One region of the Vibrio agarivorans genome, then DNA from elsewhere that is predicted to be linked to it. Evidence: predicted binding sites of a transcription regulator. Region 1 holds the regulator's gene; each other region holds the start of a gene.
The links. The regulator PurR, encoded in region 1, represses purine synthesis genes. The targets are predictions, from matches to a motif close to TNANGNAAACGTTTNCNTNA.
Positions count from the first base shown of each region.

Region 2: QWZ05_RS11840 (NCS2 family permease) is a predicted target of PurR. The motif match lies at 959-978, and genes of this name have one in related genera.
Region 3: folD (bifunctional methylenetetrahydrofolate dehydrogenase/methenyltetrahydrofolate cyclohydrolase FolD) is a predicted target of PurR. The motif match lies at 2,355-2,374, and genes of this name have one in related genera.

Region 1 is NZ_JAUFQF010000001.1:33,937-39,410, reverse strand. Features, by position in the region: gene torR (two-component system response regulator TorR) at 1-400, opposite strand, end outside; gene torD (molecular chaperone TorD) at 770-1,423, shown strand; gene purR (HTH-type transcriptional repressor PurR) at 1,615-2,622, shown strand; cyclic di-GMP riboswitch class I at 2,766-2,876, shown strand; gene QWZ05_RS00190 (TfoX/Sxy family DNA transformation protein) at 2,988-3,578, shown strand; gene QWZ05_RS00185 (TVP38/TMEM64 family protein) at 3,715-4,416, shown strand; gene QWZ05_RS00180 (putative signal transducing protein) at 4,430-4,741, shown strand; gene QWZ05_RS00175 (alpha/beta fold hydrolase) at 4,783-5,474, opposite strand, start outside.
Region 2 is NZ_JAUFQF010000004.1:728,110-733,583, reverse strand. Features, by position in the region: gene rpoZ (DNA-directed RNA polymerase subunit omega) at 1-46, opposite strand, end outside; gene gmk (guanylate kinase) at 132-755, opposite strand; purine riboswitch at 1,065-1,164, shown strand; gene QWZ05_RS11840 (NCS2 family permease) at 1,216-2,583, shown strand; gene QWZ05_RS11835 (LacI family DNA-binding transcriptional regulator) at 2,660-3,712, opposite strand; gene QWZ05_RS11830 (GH116 family glycosyl hydrolase) at 3,867-5,474, opposite strand, start outside.
Region 3 is NZ_JAUFQF010000004.1:2,232,983-2,238,456, forward strand. Features, by position in the region: gene QWZ05_RS18825 (nitroreductase family protein) at 1-557, shown strand, start outside; gene QWZ05_RS18830 (Rossmann-fold NAD(P)-binding domain-containing protein) at 585-935, opposite strand; gene QWZ05_RS18835 (PilZ domain-containing protein) at 1,019-1,384, shown strand; gene folD (bifunctional methylenetetrahydrofolate dehydrogenase/methenyltetrahydrofolate cyclohydrolase FolD) at 1,431-2,288, opposite strand; tRNA gene QWZ05_RS18845 (tRNA-Arg) at 2,488-2,564, shown strand; gene QWZ05_RS18850 (hypothetical protein) at 2,729-3,874, opposite strand; gene QWZ05_RS18855 (helix-turn-helix transcriptional regulator) at 3,983-4,171, shown strand; gene QWZ05_RS18860 (hypothetical protein) at 4,250-4,990, shown strand; gene QWZ05_RS18865 (DEAD/DEAH box helicase family protein) at 5,115-5,474, shown strand, end outside.

The DNA.
Region 1 (5,474 bases):
CTGGCTCTTCCTCTTTCACCGCCTCTCGTCCGGTCAGTGAGATACGCCAAAGCAGATTTTTTACCCGAACGAGAAGCTCACGCAATTCAAACGGTTTGGTCACATAGTCATCGGCCCCCATTTCTAGGCCAACAATCTTGTCTATGCTATCGGTACGTCCTGTTACCAAAATAATTCCGATGTCTGATTGTCCGCGTAACTCTCGCGTCAGCATCAAGCCATCTTCTCCTGGCAAGTTAATGTCTAGCATCACCAAGTCAACCTCAGCTTGCTGTAGACACTCTCGCATTTCTGATCCTGAACTCGCCTCACTTACTGTGTACCCTTCATTTTGAAAGTACCCAACAAGCTTGCTGCGTGTCACTAGATCATCTTCAACAACTAGAACGTGATAGCTCATGTTATTCTCTTTACTCGGAAATTACTTAGTCCCATTCATAATTAGACATATTTAGATTGTATTCAACCTGAAGATGCGCTTTATTCCGATTTTATTGATAAACAGCAAGCTCTCCCGGTCTTTCGCCGCCTACACCTTCATTTCAATAAGCAACTCTATGCTCTAAATTGGTAACTGAAAGTTGTTCGTCCCGCTCAGCGCTAAACACAATTAGCTATAAACCATCACTTTCTGACACAGATGCCGATAACACTATTCACATTTTCCCTTTATACTCCACCTATCAGATAGATAGGACTCTAATGAGCAACTGCATCAGAGTCAGATTATACTTAAAACTTATCCATAGATGATTTGGAGCTTCGTGTGATTGAAGAGATCAAAGCGTTCAACGAAAAACGCGCAGAGATTTATTGGTGGCTGTCTAGCCTATTCGCCAGTGAGCTTGATGAACAAGGACTTGAGCAATACCAAAGCCCTGAAATTCGCGCATTCTTGGCAGGCCTTGGTGAAAATATTCAGCTGAAAAAGCCCGTTGATAAGTTGGTGGATGCACTCAATCGCCTACAAGACCGTGAAGATGCCCAGCTTGAGCTTTCCGCAGATTTCTGTGAACTGTTTCTAAAATCAGATAAAGAAGGCGCGTTGCCTTATGCCTCTATCTATTTGGACAAATCGGGTAACCTCAACGGTAAGCCGGCTGAAGAAATGACCAAAGTCTTAGCGGCTCACAACATTCAAGTCAGCCAAGCTCTGAACGAGCCCGCAGACCACATTGCAATAGAGCTCGATTTTCTTGGTAACCTAATCATTCGCTCAAACGAATTAGAACAAGAAAAACACCTTAATAGTGCCTTGGTTGAACAAGCCGAGTTCATTCGTCAACATATCTTGAGCTGGACCCCGCAATTTAATGCACTTTGTCAGCAAAAAGACGAGTTTGGCTTCTATTCTGCCGTGAGTAGTCTATTAGTTGCATTTCTTGAGCTAGACTGTCTATATCTACTGGACGAACCATCTTAATCAAAAACGATTAAGATTGCGTCGCTAACGATAGCAGTCTAGAATACTCGGATATTTTTAAACCGCTTTCGATAAAGCGGTTTTTTATTTGGTTTTTTCCCTAGGCGACTACCGCAACACGGCTCATATTTGGTTGAAGACAACGCTGAGCAACGTGCGGTAAATAAGAAATACAATTAAGGACCACTCCTATGGCCACTATTAAAGATGTTGCGCGTCTTGCCGGTGTCTCTACTACCACTGTATCGCATGTCATCAACAAAACGCGATTTGTAGCTGAAACAACTCAAGAAAAAGTAAATAAGGCAGTAAAAGAGCTTAACTACGCTCCTAGTGCTGTCGCTCGTAGTTTGAAATGTAATACCACGCGTACCATCGGTATGCTGGTGACTCAATCTACCAATCTATTCTTCTCTGAGGTTATCGACGGCGTAGAAAGCTACTGCTACCGTCAAGGCTACACACTTATCCTTTGTAATACGGGCGGTATCTACGAGAAACAACGTGACTACATCCGCATGCTCGCTGAAAAGCGTGTTGATGGTATCTTGGTGATGTGTTCAGACCTGACTGAAGAACTGAGTGAAATGTTAAACGGCCACCCTGATATTCCTAAAGTGATCATGGATTGGGGTCCTGAAACATCACAAGCCGATAAGATTATCGATAACTCGGAAGAAGGTGGCTATCTCGCAACTAAATACCTTATCGACAATGGCCATAAAAACATCGCTTGTTTGAGCGGTCACTTCGAGAAGGCGGCTTGTAAAGAGCGAATTAACGGTTTCCGCCGCGCGATGGGTGAAGCAAAACTTAACGTTGTGGAAGACTGGATTTTAGAAGGTAATTTCGAGTGTGATACTGCGGTATTAGCGGCAGATAAAATCGCAGCGATGGATGAAAAGCCAACCGCTGTGTTCTGTTTCAATGACACCATGGCTTTAGGCCTAATGAGTCGTCTACAAGAGAATGGCATCCGTATTCCTGATGATATGTCTGTTATCGGTTATGACAACATCGAGCTTGCAGAATACTTCTCACCACCACTAACGACCGTTCACCAGCCGAAACGCCGTGTGGGTAAGAATGCATTTGAAATCCTTCTGGAGCGCATCAAAGACAAAGAGCACGATAAGCGTGTGTTTGAAATGCACCCAGAAATTGTTGAGCGTTTAACGGTACGCAACCTTAATAATTAAGCGTCTGATTTCATAACAAATTTAATAACCCTGACACTATGCATACAAATGCAAAATGTCAGGGTTATTTTTTGGAATCAACATCACACTATCGATCTTGAAGATGTGATACCTATTCCGCTTTTCATTATGCTCTCTTAAAGCCACGCACAGGGCAAACCATCTGAGAAGGTGGGACGCAAAGCCTCCGGCCTTAACCAGTCATTTTATTCATGTTTATGATATAATTATGGAAAGGTAGCGGGGTTGCCGATGGTAAAACTACACTAGCATAACCTTTCTATGACATAAGTTTGTGTTGTTTTTGCTATTCTCTCGGGCCTGAATTTGGTGGCGTGAATGTTTCTTCACCGAGATTACAAAGCATGGATAAACCGATATTAAAAGACTCGATGCGCTTATTCGAGCAACTTGGCAGTGTCAAGTCCCGATCAATGTTTGGCGGCTTTGGCATATTCGTCAATGACACCATGTTTGCATTGGTTGTCAAAAACAAACTGCATGTGCGTAAATGTGCTGCGTTGGATTCTGCTATTTCAGAACATAAACTGGAACCTTACGTCTATGAAAAGCGTGGTTTCCCCGTTGTCACTAAGTATTTTCAACTGCCAGACACCTGGGTCAATGAACAGAATCAACTGCTAAAGGTTGCTCAAGTTGCACTTAAAGCCGCAACTGAAGACAAGATAAAGCAAGAGACAACCAAGCCACAACGCTTGAAAGATCTGCCAAATCTTCGCCTAGCGACCGAGCGAATGTTGAAAAAAGCAGGAATCGAGACTGTCACCCAACTTGAAGAAGCGGGGGCGGTGCGCGCTTATCAAGCCATTCAAGAATCCCACACGACGCCTGTTAGCTTAGAGCTGCTCTACTCTCTTGAAGGGGCAATTCGTGGCACTCACTGGACAGTGATTCCACAGACACAACGTGAAAGCCTAGCGAATCAAATAAACTAGCCAATCGGATTTTATAAAATAAACAAAGTCAGCTAATTGCTGACTTTGTTTATTTTGATTGAAAGAAATTTAACACCTATCCTGTCTCTATACGTAAGTGATTCATCATCTTAAATCAGCGACAGGAGTCAACGTGATGAGCAAACTCTTAAACCCCAAAGTCATTATTGGCTTAGTGCTCGTAACAATCATCATCATATTGGCGACTCAATTTGGTCAATATCTCACATTAGAAAACGCCAAAGCGCAACAAGCTGCCCTTCGTGGTTTCATTGATGAAAACTTTCTTACTGCCGCAGCAATCTATTTCTTTGCCTATGTCGGAATAACCGCCTTCTCTGTTCCTGGCGCTGCCGTAGTGACCTTATTGGGTGCAGCGCTATTCGGCTTTTGGACGAGCTTACTACTGGTCTCTTTTGCCAGTACTATTGGCGCAACGTTGGCGTTTTTAAGCAGCCGCTTTTTGCTTCGTGATTGGGTACAAAGTAAGTTTGGCGACAAACTGAGCGTCATCAACCAAGGCGTTGAAAAAGATGGTGCACTTTATCTTGTTTCACTGCGCTTGATCCCGGTGTTTCCTTTCTTTCTAATTAACCTTCTAATGGGACTCACCCCAATCTCGGTCGGTCGCTTCTACCTATTTAGTCAACTGGGTATGCTGCCTGGTACTGCGGTTTATCTCAATGCCGGTACACAGTTGGCGCAAATCGACTCACTAGCCGGCATCATCTCCCCATCAGTTTTAGTGTCTTTTGCGCTGCTAGGGTTATTCCCGGTGATAATGAAGTGGGTGATGAACCGACTTGATCAAAAACGTAATGTTGCCCCTAGCAAATAGTTAGCGAGAACTCATGAAGATTTACTTTGCGAAACACCCACCAGAAGCGCACATTGTAGCTCAGATGCTACAGCAGTCGGGTATTGAGTGTGAGGTCCGTGGAGAGTCTCTATTTAGCCTACAGGGTGAATTACCCTTTAATGAAGAGACTTTCCCTCATGTTTGGCTAATTGATATTGCTAAGCATGCACACGCACAAGAACTGGTTGAAGAGTACCTTCGCCAACGCAATGAGGTAAAGGATTGGCAGTGCCTAGAGTGTAACGAAGAAAACGAAGGGCAATTTGGAGCTTGCTGGCAATGTGGAGCGACCGCTCCACATTAATTGATTCTATGGGCTCGACAAAACTATGTTAGCGAGTAAACCTATGCGAGCGAGTGACGTTGAATAAATCCGATGGAGTGCGAGTTGAACTCGTCGGGTTTTTCTACATTGCACACATGGCCACAATCTTCAATTTCCAACAGCTCACTTTTGTCGTGACGCGCAACCATCTCTTTCACCGGCTTGATGAACATGTAGTCACGGTCTCCCATCAAATAGAGCGTTGGGATCGGTAACTCTCTATCACGAAAGTAGCCCATCAACGGGTTAACATCAGCCGCTAACTTGAACCACCGCTTGAACTCTTTCTGACACAACTTGTTCGCTTCACGAATGAACAGGTGCCTTGACTCTCTTTGATTACGTTGCGGCATCACAATATAAGCAAACAAGCTGTATAACCACATATACGGGACAAAGTTCTTAGACCAGTCCCCGAGCTTTACAAGTACCTGAGAACGCGCATTTAAGCGAGTTACAGCACCACCTAGCACCATGCTTCTGACGCGTTGAGTTTCAAGCTCAGCAAGCGTACGAACAATAATGGTTCCCAAAGACATACCAACAAAATGTGCAGAGCTAATCTTGAGGTGATCGAGCACTTTAACAACATCTTTCGTCACGTCTTTGAAGGTGTAGTTATGGCTGATGATATCTTTGATGAATTGATTCGACTTTCCGTGACCACGCAGGTCAACCAACAGCAAATTGAAGTGCTCACGATAAGACTTAA
Region 2 (5,474 bases), on a different contig from region 1:
GGTTACCAACTTTTTCAACAGCGTCTTGAACAGTTACGCGTGCCATGAGAACTCCAAAATAGTTAACTAAAATTTAGTGTGACGAGAAATTATACAAGCATCATAAGGATCTTGCTAGAGGAAATATAGACTTACTCAGATAATAGAGCGTCTAACATACCTTTATATTTTGCTGCTTGCTTGTCATGCTTCAAACGTTCTGCACGAATGATGGCTTTAAAGTCCATCAGTGCAGTATCAAAATCATCATTAACAATGACATAGTCATACTCATTGTAGTGTGAGATTTCTGATTTCGCTTCAGCCATACGTTTTGCAATGACCGCTTCACTGTCTTGACCGCGCGCATTTAGGCGACGCTCAAGCTCACCATTGGACGGTGGCAGGATGAAGATACTTTTTGCTAGAGGCATTTGCTCACGGATTTGGCGTGCGCCCTGCCAGTCGATGTCTAGAAAGACATCAATACCTTTATCTAGGTTATCTTCAATCCACGGACGTGAAGTGCCGTAGTAATTGCCGAATACTTCTGCGTACTCAAGAAACGCGCCTTGCTCGATAAGCTCTTCGAAGCTCTCTTTTTGTACGAAGTGGTAGTGGACGCCATCTTGCTCACCAGGACGCATACCACGAGTAGTATGAGATACCGATACTTTCATTGCATAGGTAGGATTGGTTTCCAGCATTGCTGAAATTAGGCTCGATTTGCCTGCGCCACTTGGTGCCGAAACAATATATAGAGTACCTTTTGCCATGGAAGTCTTCTCACTCTGGTTAAGTCAAGGTGTATCGTGACCTAGGGTCACAGCGTTAAAGATAGCATATCTACTGGTTAAACCATTGCAGTAGTAGGCTAAAAAATGGACGCGAAGGGTAGCACAAACCCTTGTCAAACCTCAAGAAAAGATCCTCATGGTGATCTTTGTTCTATCCGGTGGATGTGTGTTGCTTTACCTATGTCGGCAAACGTTTGCTTGTTTTTCAAAGGTTTGTTTTTAAAGTTTTTTCATTCTTGTAGTTTTTGCGCGAAATTCGTTGAATTTTTGCTCTATATCGCTAAAATTCGCGCCTAATTTCTGTCGCGTTGTATATGTTGGATGAATGGGATCTGACGTTTCTACCACTGAGCCTATCTCGGTGACTACAACTCAAGCCTGAATGCAGCCGCATCTTACAGCGCGATTTACCTACACTTTGATCATTATAGGTTTACTCGTGAGTCTTGAAGCTGCTGCAAAGCCCACCACGCCTTCTTTTTTAGAAGCTAGATTCAAACTGTCTGAACGTAAGACAACCATTGGTACTGAAATCTACGCAGGTTTTATTACCTTCCTTGCTATGAGCTACATTCTGGCGGTAAACCCAGCCATTTTGGGGGATATTCCAGGAATGGATCGTGGTGCTATTTTTACCGCTACAGCTTTGGCTGCAGGTTTAGCTACGTTAATCATGGGTCTGTTTGGTAACTACCCGGTGATGCTAGCACCAGGTATGAGCATGAATGGCTTTTTTAAAGGCATGTTGCTGAGTGGTTCAGTCGCACTGGTTTGGCATGAAGCGCTGTTTGGTATTTTCTTGTCTGGTGTGATCTACTTGATTCTGTCGATGACCAAGATCCGTAAGGCGATGATTGAGTCGATTCCTGAAGACCTTAAGCTAGCAATTACGGTTTCACTGGGTTTGTTTATCGCATTTCTTGGCTTGAAAAATGCGGGCATTATTGTCTCAAACCCGATTATTTTGGTGAGTATGGGGGATATTTCTAACCCTCAGGTGATCATTGCCTACATCAGTATCTTCATAGCACTCGGCTGTATGATTCGCGATATTAAACTGGCGACCTTTATCTCATTTGTTTCGGCGATTTTGCTTACGGTGGTTGCTGATGCCTTTATGGGAACATCAAACGCGCCAATTCCAGAAGCGATTGTTACGGCTCCACCAAGCATCGCAGGTAGCTTTGGTGCGATCTTTAACTTCTCTGGTTTGACGGCTGAGAAGCTATTTGATCTGCTGTTTATTGTGATTATCTTCCTGATCGTCGACTTCTTTGATGGGTTAAGTACGATTGTGGGTGTGGGTCGTGATGCCGGTATCATCGATAAAGATGGCAAGGTACCAAATGCTCGCTCAGCGCTTGTGGCAGATGCTGGTGGTACAGTGATCGGCTCTGTTCTAGGTACAACCTCTATTACTGCGTTCTCAGAGTCAGGTATTGCATCTGCACAGGGTGCTCGCACTGGTCTTGCTGCAGTGACGGTAGCAGGTCTGTTTTTCCTATCACTCTTCTTCTACCCAATCTTCTCTATTTTCTCGGCAGCGATGGTTGCACCGGCAATGGTTGTTGTGGGTATCTATATGATCGGTCGACTAGGTCAGATTAGTTGGGAGCAAAAAGAGTCTCGCATTGCAGCATTCTTTACCATTATGTTTACGGTACTGAGCTTCTCGCCAGCGAACGGTATGGCAATGGGCTTTATTAGCTACGCGTTCTCTATGGTCGTTGCAGGCAAAGGTAAACAAGTTCATCCAGTCATTTATGCACTGTGTGCGCTGTTTATGCTGTATCTTGTACTGCTATAACAAAAGCTAGATTGATAGAAAAAGGGGTCAAAGCCATAAGCTTTGACCCCTTTTTTGATTTTGTGACTCATCAAACTTAAGACATGATGAGTTGCTCTAACGTGTTGTGCCGGGGGCTACTCCGATAGAGCGACTTGGTACTCTGGCGAACAATAAGCTCGATAGGGGGAAGGCGAGCCTCGTGGTTCTCACCATTGAGTAAGTTGAGAATAGAGTGAGCACACACCACACCGACCTCTTCTACAGGTTGGCGTAACGTAGTGAGAGCCGGTGTGAAGTATTGTGATGTCGGTAAGTCATCAAAACCCACTACCGAGACATCTTCCGGTACACGATAGCCATGGTCGTGCAGGGCTTTGATGGCGCCATAACCCGTTTGATCGTTGGCAGCGAAAATCGCAGAGAAGTGAACCTTAGACTCAATCAGCTCAACGGTTTTTTCGTAGCCAAGCTCACAACTAAAGTCACCCTGTTTGACCAGTTTTGTCATGACTTTGATTCCTGATTCTTCAAGCGCTTTTTTATAGCCTTCAAAGCGGCAGCCAGAATCGGGTTGCGAGCAATGACCTTTAATGTGGGCAATATTGACATGGCCTTGCTGTAATAAATGCAAGGTTGCAATATAGCCACCAAGGGTATTGTCGATATTAATGCTACGCACGTTTTCGGCTTCAATCTGATAACCGACAGCCACGACTGGTATGTTGTTGGCGAACTTAACGATGGCATCTTCTTTGATATCACCGGTTACAATAATCACGCCATCGACGTTGCTTTTGGCGAGGTAATCTAACGCGTGGTGTTCAAGGTTTTTTTGCCAATGCCCGGTAGCAATGACTAGCGAATAACCTTTAGCAATCAGGGTTTTCTCCATATCGTTAAGAATACGACTGGTGAAAGGACTATCAGGGTGTTGAATTAACACACCAATTGTCATTGAACGGCGATTTGAGTGTGTCGTCGAATGTTGATTCGGCTTGTAACCCAATTCTTTGATTGCTTGTTCGAGTTTTTCACTTTTTTCATCAGAGACGTAAGTCGTCCGATTTAAGAAGCGTGAGACGGTGCTAGGGGAGACGCCAGCAAGCTTTGCAACATCATAGACCGTCGGAGCTTTTTTCTTTTTCATTATCTGCACTCCTGAGTAGAAGCCATTTATTATATTTGGGGAGGCTTCACATAAAGGGTGGAGGACTCCTCACCCCCAAGGCAAGCTTGGGGGATTCAAAATGAGATCTCAGAGTTTAAATAGGCACGCTTATATGCATTCCGTTACTGAATGATTAATAACCATAGGCGAAAATCATCCCTGGTCGGAAGTAACGGCCCGCGGTGTACTTCAGTCCCGTTGCTTTTAGCAATGAGAATAGTTGCTCTGTCAGCGCTTTCTCTACCGTTGGCCCCATCTGAACTTGGAAGTCTTCAAGATCTTGGCACATATTTGGGCTAACTCGCCCATCGGCTAATAGGCAGCCTTCTTCTTTCAAAGCTTCAATCCAAAGTTGTGCCTGTTCAAGTGTTAAGCCAAGCTCAGACATGAGCAAAGCAGGTTGAACCTCGACGGAAGCATTGAACCCTTCAGGGGCTGCAAATGGAATGCGAGCGTACTGGTAAAGTGCGCGATAGGTAGTATCCATGAGCTGCTCGGCGTCATCTCGTTTGTCAGCAAGCTGGAGTGCCGTAGCAACACTGAACTGTACACCAATCCACACATCTTGTGCTTGGAACGCATGATGAGGCATGCCATCAGCTAAAGTCATGTTAGCTACACCGACTTTCGGGCTGTTTGCTTTGAAGTTGGTTTTGCAAACAAAGTCGAGTGCACGAGCCACACGCTCTTGTAGGAAGAGACCATTTTCACCAATAAGTTGAAGGTAGCTGTCGGCCAGAAGCGCATCACCAAAGCTGTTGTCTGAATCCAGCTCAATAATAGCGTCAAATTCCGCCGTAAATGCGGCAGGAGCCACTTCTTTGAGAGTGCGCTTTTTACTGCGACGCTCTTCCAATTTACTCACAACAAGGTTGTCGCGTTGGTTTAGGTATTGGTTGATCAGGTTCTTATCAACAATGCTATCACCGCTAACTGCTATGCCGAGGTTTCTTAGTTCATTGAGCCCTTCACCAGTGAGATGCTTAGCTTGTACTGGAGTTACGAAGAAGTGGTAGTAACCTTGTTGCTCATCCCACAGGCTCTCTTCTAACTCTTCCAGCGCAGCTTGTGCTTTCTCAGCGTATTCGATGCTCAGCTCTGGTTCATTCATTAGCTCGGCCAACGCAGAGCCTGCGCGTAAACCTGCAGACCATAAGCTCGCGCAATAGATAGAGATACCATGTGATGACAGGTTATCGAATGTGTCGTCAGTGCCGCGAGTCAGAGGCAGTGTATCGCCCGGTGCTACAAGATTGTCTAGGTAAACCACACTCTCTTTGACGGCTGTCCAACACGCTTCGACCACCGCACGATTACCGGTTTTCTTGAAGTGGCGATACACCATCAAGATGAATTTCGGGGCAAGATCTTTCCACTCTTTAACGTTGTGCCAGCTGTACGCATCAGGCTGGATATCGAATGGGCTACCTAAGTCATGAATCACAGCGCCGCGAACTGCGCGAGTGCCTTCATATTTGTTATCAACCAGCTCTGCAAACGGCTTGTCTTCATATTCCCAGTAGCGACGAAGGGTTGGATCTTCTGCCAAGATAGCGCGCGCAAACTCTTCCATGACAAAGCCATCAAGCTCAGGCAGTAAGTAGAGTAGTGCAAAGGAACCGTAGAAATAGACATCGAGCGAGTTAAAGAAGGGGTAATCAACACACTCTTTAACCAGGAACTTATTCTCTTTATCCCAAACCGTTGATTCAGCAAGGAATGAGAGGGTGTTCATTGCCAT
Region 3 (5,474 bases), on a different contig from region 1:
GCGAAGAGGTGAGGGCAAAGATCGCTCACTACTGCATGGGTCAAAATGCCGCAAAAACCGCGAATGAATTGGTGGTTATCACCACAACACCTCAATATTGGCGAGAAAGAGCGGAGCTCAATGCGCAACAAGTGCGAGACGCTTTTGAAGGTCGTGATGATGCTATCGCAAAACGAGCGCTGCAATATTACGACAAGTTGATTCCAACGTTATACAACAACGATAAATTGGGTGTTCGAGGATTACTTCGTCAGTGTTATAGCTGGTGGGTAGGGCGTAATAAACCGATGGTTCGTGAAGTGAGCAAAGCTGATTTACGTGTTTGTTTACACAAAAGCACATCACTGGCATCAATGACTTTCATGTTAGCGATGCAGGATATGGGCTACGACACTTGTCCAATGGAAGGGTTTGACTCTAAGCGCATTAAAGCAGAATTAAAGCTAAGCCAAGATGAAGAGATCACCATGGTAATTTCTTGCGGTGTAAAAGCCGATGATGGTATCTACAGCTCAAGACACCGCATCCCATCTTCTCAAGTCATCAAACAGTACTAATGGTTAAGGGCTAATAGTTTTGTTAGCTCAGTCCATTGTTACTGGTTGAACAGCCGCTTCTGCATCAGACTTTGCCTCTGATGCAGCAAGCAGTGATTTGGCGGCACGTTCGAGATACCACATTTTATACTGCTCATCACACCAAGACTTACTCAAGTTACGTCGATTAAATTCAGCACCGATTGCAACTTGAGTTTGCGTTGTGCTGCGGCCGTAGTACAAAGTTTCACACAACTGAATGTTAGTCATGCCTTGGGCATAAACGTTAACTGTGCTGCCACGCATACCAAGTTGCGTTGCTTGGTTGTGAGAGCAAGCACTTAGGGCGATGACTATCCCCAACACTAATGTGTTTTTAGTAAATATGTCCGAAATCATTGATTTATGGTCTGATATTCTTGAGTATTATGCATTCTAAACGATCTTTGACTCAATTTTTATCTAATTAAGGAGAATTAGTTTTGCCATCTGTAACAGCGCTTCCAGAATTTGAGCAAAAACGCCGTCATTTTCGCCTGCGCTACCCAAAACGCGCGAGACCTGTGATTCGTTTGGATGATCAGCACTTTCATGTCAACGAGCTTTCGGAAGGGGGAGTGCGTGTTGAAATGCGTCACCCCGAAGTGTATTTACCGGGTATTATGGTGACAGGACGTATCGCGCTAAAAGGCGGGCATTCTTTAGATCTAGAGGGCCAAGTGCTGCGAGTCGAAGGGAATGAATTGATTGTTGAACTGTTTACTGGGCCAAGCTTCAAAGACATGATGCATCAGCAAGGATTTGTCAGACGTCACTATCCATTGTATTTCACGAATGGAACCGAATAAAAAGCCCTCCGCAATGGGAGGGCTTAATTATCTTCAGCAACGGTGATTATTTGGTATGAAACTGCTCACAAGCAATCATCGTATTTTCAATTAGGCTTGCTACGGTCATTGGGCCAACGCCTCCAGGTACTGGCGTTATGAAGCTCGCGTTCTCTTTTGCTACGTTATATTCGACATCGCCGACTAACTTACCGCTATCAAGACGATTAATACCAACATCGATTACAACAGCGCCTTTCTTAATCCATGCACCTGGAATGAAGTTAGGTTTACCGACAGCGACGACAACAATATCGGCTTGGCGTACATGCCCTTCAAGATCTTTGGTGAAGCGATGACATGTGGTTGTTGTACAACCCGCGAGCAGCAATTCCAATGTCATTGGGCGACCAACAATGTTTGAAGCACCAACCACAACGGCATGTTTGCCGCGAGTTTCGATGTTGTAGCGCTCTAGCAAGGTAATGATGCCTTTCGGTGTACAAGAGCGTAATTTAGGAATACGTTGCGCAAGACGACCAACATTATATGGGTGGAAGCCATCAACATCTTTTTCTGGAGTGATACTCTCAAGCACTTTAGTGTCATCAATACCCGCTGGTAATGGCAATTGAACCAAGATGCCGTCAATCTCAGGGTCATTGTTTAATTCTTCCACCAGTGACAGCAACTCTTCTTCTGAAGTCGTTGCGGGTAAGTCAAAAGATTTAGAAACAAAACCGACTTCTTCACACGCACGGCGCTTACTGCCCACATAAACTTGCGAAGCAGGATCTTCACCTACCAACACAACAGCTAACCCAGGAGCACGTAAACCAGCATCCAGTCGAGCCTTCACACGAGCCCCAACTTCTGAACGAACAGTTTGAGAAATCAGCTTTCCATCAATATTTTGAGCAGACATGACATTCCTTTCGATTTTATGGTCATATATCGGCAAGTATTGTCGCAGATCTAATTGATAACATCTATAGGCAAACGTTTGCGTTGTGTTAAAAACCAACAGTTAGACAATTCGTGATTTAAAATTAAGCACTTGATTAGTAAAGTTGAATAAACCCGTTGATTTACACGATTCTCGCCTTATACTACATCCCTGTAGCGCGCCCTTAGCTCAGCTGGATAGAGCACGTCCCTTCTAAGGATGTGGTCGTAGGTTCGAATCCTACAGGGCGTGCCATTTATTTCGGGGGTTAGCAGGTTAGTACTTGCTAACCCCTTTTTGTTTTCTGCCATTTCTAGTCAAGTAACTAGTCAAGTAAGCGTGTTGCTTAATGTAATTAGTTGAAAGCCCTTTTCAATCTGCATTCTGAATACAGCGTACCGCTTTCAGTGTTTATGACCCTAGGCTTTGCCTTCTAGTTCTTTCATCAACATGCTAATTCTTTGTCGGGATAGATCCAGTTTCCTAGCTATTTCTGATTGATTCACCTTTCCTGTTTGTTCTCTCTGCTGCTTAGCTAGCCGCTGTATGCTTTCCCTAAGCTCCACATTAGCGTTTTTACCTTTTGTCGGACCGCTAGTAGACGTAGCGCTCTGAATCGTCTTAAAAGCTTCATACCTGCGTAGAACATTCAGTAGTGTTGAGAGTAACTCTTGTTCTGATGACTTCTTTAGCCACAGTTCAACGTCTTTATATGCCCAGACTGTGGCCTCTGTTGAATCTAAAGTATCTATGATTTTGATGATCCACACCTTCAAATCGGAAACAGTTTTATTTTCAAGTGTTGGAGCTAGTTTGCTTGCTGTTATAGGGTAGATTTTTTTGACTGTTTGGATAGTTGAAGCAATTGTCTTATCGAAAGGGTTGTCAGAAAGAGTGTGACTGACTATCGGTATTTGAATGTTAGGAGCGAAGCTCGCTGTCCAACTGTAAAGGTTGTGCGCTAATCTGCCGCCTTTCAAATATCCCTTTTGGTAATAGTCATACTTTTCCAGGGTACTTTCATCATCGCATAGCGTTTTTATTGCTGTAAAAAGCTGATTCTTCGCCTGTTTGTGAATCGCATGATTTCGGGTGCTATGGTGATCTTTACAGTAGTAATCTGATGAAAACGTACGTTTCCAGCACAGAGCACAGAAGGGGATTGAATTTTTTGTTGATGAAGAACGTCTTTCATATGTACGTCCTTTTGCAAACGATAGTTCTTGTTCTAGTGTGTCAACATAATCAATCACATCAATTGGATATGACATTAAATTTGAAAGCTGGAAACGCTGAAGTTGTTCAATGGTATTGTTCAATCCGCGGCAAGCATAGATCAACTCTAGAACAGAAGACGGTGATGATTTTTCATACTTTTTCGAAAAAGTCATTTCACAGGCCAGCACTGACGATATCTTTAGGTTTAGCTTTATATCCTTATATGCCTCGCCAATAAAAATGTTTTTTACCCCTTTCGCTTTGACTATACGCCTTCCTTCTAACTTCGCACGAACTTCAAGCTGGTCTATCGCTATTTTCATTTCTTTACGTAATTCATTACCCACAGTTTCATCTCGTCTGTCAATAGGGTTTAAGGTAATTATGATTCTTATGTCATTACAACGGATTACTTACTATAGCGTCAAGTTCAAAAACAAAATAAGAAGAAGAAAATGGAAGATAAATTTTTAAGACAAAAAGAAGTGGCGCAAATTCTAGGTGTGACGACTACGACACTCTGGCGCTGGAGAAAGTCGGGCATTATCACACAACCGATCCAATTGTCTGATCAGGTGGTTGGTTGGAGAGCTAGCACTATTGAGCAGTGGTTAGAAGCAAAAACGAGGGAGGGTGAGTCATGAAGCTTACTAACTCACGGACTTACTTACGTACATACGAACTTACTAACGAGCATTTAACTCATTTCGGAGGAGCTATCTATGACTGATTACATGAAAGCAGCTTATAACAAGGCGATGGAATCCGCTGGTTATGACACCGAACTAGGTTGCAAATATGAAGATTATCTAGATGCAATCCAGTTAGCAGAGTCGAACGGAAAACCAATTAAAAACCCATCACAACTGCAAAATGCAGCGGGAGGGAAGTACGCTAAAGCACGAGTTGCTTATACGTCTATAACGTCAGCGCAACCTGAAAAAGTATTGGTTAGAAATGCGCCCGATTGGTTTGTCAAACCTTTGAAAGAAGCAATTCAACTTGACATAGAGAGGCTGTGGGTTGAAGTAGACAAAGATATTTATGCAATTGTAAATAGTCAAACCCAATCAGCACACTCTGAGCTAGCGAAATGTTCTGAACAGTTATTAGAATCAGACTTGGTGATTGATCGTTTACAGGTCGAGTTAGAAGAGTTAAACGATTTAAGCCTTTCCTACAAGCAACTAAATTGTGAGTATGATGAGCTTAAAATCCAACATGACAAACGTCTAGAGCAATTAGCTGAGCAACAAAAAAAGTTGGATCTTAACGCTGGTCTAGAGAGACAGGTCACTACATTAGAGGTGAAGAGAGATAGCTTGAAAGAGTGCAATAACGCTCTTGAAAAGCAACTCAATGGCCTGAATCAGACCATTGAAACTCTACTTGTTAGGAATGGCTATCTCGAGGGTAGAATTGAGAAAATCACAACTAAACCATCCCCACATAGTAGCTCATAAGTTGAACTTCAGGCATTTATGCCTGACTGACCAGAAAAGTGCATTTTGTCCCTGTTACTTATATATATCACAGTCGAATTGCACTTTTCTCCCTCAATAAAAACAATAATAAAGAGAATAAAAAATGACAATTTTAGCACCAGATTTCCCTTTTGCGCATCGCGTAGTGAATGAGAGTCAATCAAGACGAGTATTAGTTTTAGCGTCTCCAAATCTAGAGTACAAAACTGAATTTGATACCGTTGTTATGCCACTCGAAGACGATGTATCAGATGTTAACGAGATTTGTAGTTATTATCGCAACGCACAGCAGGCAGTAACCCTTGTTGTAGATACAAGAAATGACCGTAAAAATGCTATCGCAGCATTAAGGGGTAATTTATTTCATAATCGTGTAAAAGTGATTGATATAGCCAACGATGAGGTTTTTCCACCCGTAGGAAAAGATCGGCTAGCTTATCTATTTCGGTCATTTGAGCTAACC